Linked DNA regions of Phytohabitans rumicis. The protein of the gene in region 1 binds, or shares a complex with, the protein of each later gene. Links are inferred from orthologs where the notes say so. Each region holds a gene or a part of one and is shown in the gene's direction. Other genes may lie near its edges. The genes, in order: rpsG and tig.

Region 1 (3,095 bases):
TCTCTCCTGCGCCCCTCCTTGCCCTCTCCTGCCCCTCGTGCCCCCTCGTGCCCCTCTTCTGCGTCGATCAAGGGCAAACGGTCGTGCTTTGATCTCTTTTCCACGGCCGTTTGCCCTTGATCGACGCAGAAGTCCTTGATCGGCGTGGAGGCCGTGCCGGGTTGGGTGCCGCTGGATGGCGGGCGCGGTCTCGGCGGGGGTGCTTTCCGGGCTGGCGGTGGTGCTGGGGTGGGGAGCGGCTCGGATGGAGCAGGCGGTGTGGGGTGCACGGCGCTCCCGATTGACGGCACGGCGGGCGGCGCGCTAGTTGGGCGCCCCGCTTGGGCGATTTGGCGTGAGTGGGGCGCCCCTGCTGTCGCCTGGGAGGGAGTAGGGGCGCCCCACTCAGCTCGGGGCGCCCAACAGGGGCGCCCTACTCACGGCCAGGCGTGCCGAGCCACCGGCCTGGCGACCCGCCCGACCCTGTTGTGCGCCGATCAAGGATTTCCGCGTCGATCAAGGGCAAACGGTCGTGGTTTAGAGATCAAAGCACGGCCGTTTGCCCTTGATCGACGCGGTGGGGCGGGATGGCGGCGGGGCGGTGCGGTGGGGGTGGGGTGAGGTGGGGAGGGGCGGGATGGCGCGTTACACTTGGGGTCGGAGTTGCCGAGCGTGGGCCAGCGGGTCTCGTTTTGACCTGTGCGCTCACGGTGGGTACTCTTTCCCCTCGTGCCCGGGCCTGCCCGGGCAATCCGTGCGTGCGCCCCTCAGGTGCGGCGCAGCGGGGACAACGAGACAACCTGGTGCACGTGCCAGCGCGCACCGGAACCGTGTGCCGGACGACACGCCCGACCGCGGGTGCCGGAGACGCCCGTGAGGGCTGACCCGGGACACAACAGAAGGCACACAGACGCAGAAGCAAGGGAGCGGAGAAACCCGGTGCCCACGATCCAGCAGCTGGTCCGCAAGGGCCGGCAGGCCAAGACGAGCAAGACCAAGACCCCGGCGCTGAAGGGGAGCCCTCAGCGGCGCGGGGTGTGCACGCGTGTGTACACCACCACCCCGAAGAAGCCGAACTCGGCGCTGCGCAAGGTCGCTCGTGTGAAGCTGAGCAGCCAGATCGAGGTGACCGCGTACATCCCCGGTGTTGGCCACAACCTGCAGGAGCACTCGATCGTGCTCGTGCGCGGCGGCCGGGTGAAGGACCTCCCGGGCGTGCGTTACAAGATTGTCCGCGGTTCGCTGGACACCCAGGGCGTCCGCAACCGTAAGCAGGCGCGCAGCCGCTACGGCGCGAAGAAGGAGAAGAGCTGATATGCCGCGTAAGGGCCCCGCGCCGCGCCGGCCGCTGGTCGCCGATCCGGTGTACAACTCACCGCTGGTCACCCAGTTGGTCAACAAGATCCTGATGCGCGGCAAGCGCCAGCTCGCCGAGCGTGTGGTGTACGGCGCGCTGGAGGGTTGCCGGGAGAAGACCGGCACCGACCCGGTCGTCACCCTCAAGCGGGCGATGGACAACGTGAAGCCGACCCTCGAGGTCCGCAGCCGCCGTGTCGGTGGCGCGACCTACCAGGTGCCGGTCGAGGTCCGTCCGACCCGGGCGACCACCCTGGGCCTGCGCTGGCTGGTGCAGTACTCCAAGGCCCGCCGCGAGAAGACCATGATCGAGCGGCTGCAGAATGAGCTGCTCGACGCGAGCAACGGCCTCGGCGCTTCGGTGAAGCGGCGCGAGGACACGCACAAGATGGCGGAGTCCAACAAGGCTTTCGCCCACTACCGCTGGTAACCCCAGCACCCCGACGAGACGACGAAGTAGGGATTACCGTGGCTGCCGCCGACAACGCGCTTGCCAAGCTCCGCAACATCGGCATCATGGCGCACATCGATGCCGGTAAGACGACCACGACTGAGCGGATCCTGTTCTACACCGGCATCACGTACAAGATCGGTGAGGTCCACGAGGGCGCCGCCGTCATGGACTGGATGGAGCAGGAGCAAGAGCGGGGCATCACCATCACCTCGGCCGCCACCAAGGTCGAGTGGAAGGGTCACCCGATCAACATCATCGACACCCCGGGCCACGTCGACTTCACGGTCGAGGTGGAGCGCAACCTGCGGGTGCTCGACGGTGCGATCGCGGTGTACGACGGCGTGGCCGGCGTGGAGCCGCAGACCGAGAACGTGTGGCGCCAGGCGGACAAGTACAACGTTCCCCGGATGTGCTTCGTCAACAAGCTCGACCGGACCGGCGCGGACTTCTTCCGCTGCGTGCAGATGATGATCGACCGGCTGAACGCCACCCCGCTGGTGCTGCAGATCCCGATCGGGCTCGAAGGCGACCACATCGGCGTCGTCGACCTGATCGGCATGCGCGCGCTGACCTGGCGTGGTGAGACCCAGAAGGGCGAGGACTACGCGATCGAGGAGATCCCGGCCGGCCTCGCCGACGATGCCGCCGAGTGGCGCGAGAAGCTGATCGAGACGCTCGCCGACGTTGACGACACTGTCATGGAGAAGTACCTCGAGGGTGAGGAGCTCTCCGCCGAGGCGATCAAGGCGGGCATCCGGCGGGCCACCGTCGCAGGCAAGGCCAACCCGGTGCTGTGCGGTTCCGCGTTCAAGAACAAGGGCATCCAGCCGATGCTCGACGCGGTGATCGACTTCCTGCCCTCGCCGCTGGACATCCCGGCGATCGAGGGTACGGCGACCGACGGTGAGACGCCGTTGCTGCGCAAGCCGTCGATGAGCGAGCCGTTCTCCGCGCTGGCCTTCAAGATCCAGACGGACAAGCACCTCGGCAAGCTCACCTACGTCCGGCTCTACTCGGGCAAGCTCGAATCCGGTTCCCAGGTGATTAACTCCACCAAGGACCGCAAAGAGCGCATCGGCAAGATCTACCAGATGCACGCCAACAAGCGGGAAGAGCGTGCCACGGCGCAGGCCGGCGACATCATCGCGGTACAGGGCTCAAGCAGACCACCACTGGTGACACGCTGTGCGACCCGACCAACCCGGTGATCCTGGAGTCGATGACGTTCCCTGAGCCGGTCATCCAGGTGGCGATCGAGCCGAAGACCAAGGCCGACCAGGAGAAGCTGGGCACCGCGATCCAGCGC
Region 2 (3,191 bases), 2.1 Mb from region 1 along the record:
CGTCACGATCGTTGCCGTGCTGGCCGGGCGCTGACAGGCTCGCCCGTCGCGTCCCACACGCACCTCATGGGTCACTGCAGGAGCAAGAGAGCGGGCGACGGGAATCGAACCCGCACCGTCAGTTTGGAAGACTGAAGCTCTGCCATTGAGCTACGCCCGCGTGCGCCCCGACCGTCCGGGGTGCGGCACCTAGCGTACTGGGTCGGTGTGCGCCGGCGCGTCCGGTATCCGGGGCGCCACCCCGGGCGCGCCGCCACGTCGATCAAGGACTTTCCCGTCGATCAAGGGCAAAAGGTCGTGGATCGGAGATCAAAGCACGATCATTTGCCCTTGATCGACGTGGAAAGTCCTTGATCGACGTGGAAAGGGGCCTTGATCGACGTGGAAAGGGGGCGGGAGGCCGTGGAAAGGGGCGGGAGGCCGGGGACAGGGGCCGGGAAGCGGGGAGGAAGGGAGGAGGGTGCGGGATGGGAGGAGGAGGGGGACCGCATACACTTTGTCGCGCACGGGGTGTAGCGCAGCTTGGTAGCGCACTCGCTTTGGGAGCGAGGGGCCGTGGGTTCAAATCCCGCCACCCCGACTGTGATCTGTGCGGCCGTGCGGGGGGAGCCCGGCCGCCGCGTGCCCGGCGAGTCGGTTCTACACTCGACCGAGCCGTCGTCACGCCAGACGCATGCCGGAAGTCAGAAGATCCATCGAGGAGTACGCCTGTGAAGAGCACCGTCGAGACCTTGAGCCCGACTCGGGTGCGGCTCGCCATCGAGGTGCCGTTCGTCGAGCTTGAGCCGAGCCTCAAGAAGGCGTACCGGGAGATCGCATCCCAGGTCCAGATCCCAGGCTTCCGCCGCGGCAAGGTGCCCGCGGCCGTGATCGACCAGCGGGTCGGCCGTGAGGCCGTGATCAATGAGGCCATCCAGGAGGCCATCCCGGCGCAGATCCTCGCGGCCGTCCGCGAGCACGACGTCAAGATGCTGGGCCGGCCGGAGCTGGAGGCGTTCCCGGAGGTCAAGGACGGCGAGCCGCTGGTGTTCACCGCCGAGATCGACGTGCGGCCGGAGATCACGCTGCCCGACCTGACCGGCGTGGAGATCACCGTCGACGAGCTGCAGGTCGGCGACACCGAGATCGACGACCAGGTGAACGGCCTGCGGGAGCGCTTCGCCACCCTCAAGACCGCGGAACGGGCGGCCCAGGACGGCGACTACGTCCAGATCGACCTGGCCGCGACCGTCGACGGCACCGAGGTGCCGGGCGGCTCGGCCACCAACATCTCCCACGAGGTGGGCAGCAAGCAGCTGCTCCCGGGCCTCGACGAGGTCCTCGTCGGGATGTCGGCGGGCGGGTCGGCGTCGTTCGTCACGCAGCTGGTGGGCGGCGACTTCGCCGGCCGTGACGCGGACGTCTCGGTGACGGTCCGCACGGTCAAGGAGAAGCAGCTGCCCGAGTTGGACGACGAGTTCGCCCAGCTGGCGAGCGAGTTCGACACGCTGGAGGAGCTGCGCAACGACCTCCGCGAGCGGGTCACCCGGGTCAAGAAGGTGGAGCAGCTCTACGCGGCCCGCGACAAGGCCCTCGAAGAGCTGGTCAAGGCCGCCGACGTGCCGGCGCCGGAGGGCGTAGTCAAGGAAGAGGTCGACCACCGCAAGCAGGCCATGGTCGACCAGCTGGAGCGGATCGGCGCCTCGCTGGAGGAATACCTGGCGGCCGAGGAGAAGACCGAGGAGCAGGTCGACACCGAGCTCACCGAGGCGGCGACCGAGGGCGTCAAGATCCAGCTGCTGCTCGACACGCTCGCCGACGCCGAAGAGGTCCAGGTCTCCGACGACGAGTTCGGCCACGAGATCATGCACCGCGCGCAGCGCGCCGGCGTGCAGCCGCAGCAGTACTACGACCAGCTGGTCCGGTCCGGCACCGCCGGCGCCGTCTTCGGCGACGTCCGTCGGGGCAAGGCGCTCGCGCTGGTCATGGAGCGCGTGAAGATCAAGGACTCCGCCGGCAACGAGCTGAGCATGGACGAGCTGCGCGGCGGGAGCGCCGACGAGCACGATCACGACCACGACCACTGACGGGTACGACCTGCCGCGTGCGCTGAGAGCGAACGTGGCGGCCGTGGCTACCAACAGTGGATAAGGTCGGTCGTACGGAGACAATTGCGAAGGGCTTGCCATGACCGATCAGCACTTCCCAGCGATGCCCACGCGGGCGATCGAGGCCCGCGGTGGCGACGCACTCAGTGGCAACCTCGACGACACGGTCTACAACCGCCTGCTCAAGGAGCGGATCGTCTTCCTGGGCAGCGAGGTGACCGACCAGGTGGCCAACCGCATCTGCGCGCAGCTCCTGCTGCTCGCGGCGGAGGACCCCACCAGGGACATCTACCTCTACATCAACTCGCCAGGCGGCTCGGTCTACTCGGGCATGGCGATCTACGACACCATGCAGTTCATCGACAACGACGTGCAGACGATCGCGATGGGCATGGCGGCGTCGATGGGCCAGCTCCTGCTCTGCTCCGGCACCCGGGGCAAGCGGTTCGCGCTCCCGCACGCGCGGATCATGATGCACCAGCCGTCGGGTGGCATGGGCGGCACCGCGTCCGACATCGCCATCCAGGCGGAGCAGATGCTCTACACGAAGCGGATGTTCCAGGAGCGGGTGGCGTTCCACACCGGGCAGACCCAGCCGCAGATCGAGGCCGACTCGGACCGCGACCGTTGGTTCACCGCACAGGAGGCCCGGGACTACGGGTTCATCGACCACGTGATCACCGGGGCGACCCAGGTCCCCTCCGGCGCCGGCACGTTGAGCTGAGGAAGACACCATGACTGAGCTTCAGATCCCGGCGGGCCTCCGCGAGGTCCACAACCGGTACATCATTCCCTCGTTCGTGGAGCGCACGTCGTACGGGGTGAAGGAGTCCAACCCGTACAACAAGATGTTCGAGGACCGGATCATCTTCCTCGGTGTGCAGGTCGACGACGCCTCGGCCAACGACGTGATGGCGCAGCTGCTCACGCTGGAGGGCACCGACCCAGACCGCGACATCACCATGTACATCAACTCGCCCGGCGGGTCGTTCACGGCGATGACGGCGATCTACGACACCATGCAGTACGTCCGCCCGGACATCGTCACGGTGTGCCTGGGCCAGGCGGCCAGTGCCGCGGCCGTACTGCTCGGCGCCGGTACGC

Evidence for each region.
Region 2: the proteins of rpsG (region 1) and tig are in contact, whole or in part, in a crystal structure (PDB 3GTY), measured with the Thermotoga maritima proteins. The link is inferred for Phytohabitans rumicis from one-to-one orthologs. Residues at the interface, in WP_004081843.1 of Thermotoga maritima: Lys34, Lys52, Lys55, Glu59, Arg62, Gln63, Glu66, Asn67, Lys69, Val71, Arg95, Ala109, Lys110, Lys111, Gly112, Arg113, Pro114, Glu117, Glu121, Ile124, Ala125, Tyr127, Asn128, Asn129, Thr130, Gly131, Lys135, Asp139, Arg142, Met143; in WP_004081061.1 of Thermotoga maritima: Glu122, Val124, Val129, Leu130, Tyr133, Glu188, Gly259, Ile262, Tyr263, Glu266, Ser270, Glu273, Gln274, Glu277, Arg308, Gln311, Ile312, Ser315, Tyr316, Glu325, Arg329, Arg336, Leu363, Phe366, Trp367, Arg373, Leu377, Arg381, Leu384, Glu387.

The regions. Positions count from the first base shown.
Region 1 is NZ_BLPG01000001.1:3,690,802-3,693,896, reverse strand. Bases 251-3,029 are described here. They hold rpsG (30S ribosomal protein S7), read left to right. Parts: upstream 251-1,294; coding sequence 1,295-1,765; downstream 1,766-3,029. Other genes in these bases: rpsL (30S ribosomal protein S12), read left to right, coding at 919-1,293.
Region 2 is NZ_BLPG01000001.1:5,833,865-5,837,055, forward strand. What follows is about bases 14-2,888. They hold tig (trigger factor), read left to right. Parts: upstream 14-710; coding sequence 711-2,066; downstream 2,067-2,888. Other genes in these bases: Prum_RS26540 (hypothetical protein), read left to right, coding at 14-34; Prum_RS26560 (ATP-dependent Clp protease proteolytic subunit), read left to right, coding at 2,167-2,811; Prum_RS26565 (ATP-dependent Clp protease proteolytic subunit), read left to right, coding at 2,822-2,888. Also shown: more of Prum_RS26540, read left to right, coding at 1-13; more of Prum_RS26565, read left to right, coding at 2,889-3,191. UniProt on the Bacillus subtilis protein: Involved in protein export. Acts as a chaperone by maintaining the newly synthesized protein in an open conformation. Functions as a peptidyl-prolyl cis-trans isomerase.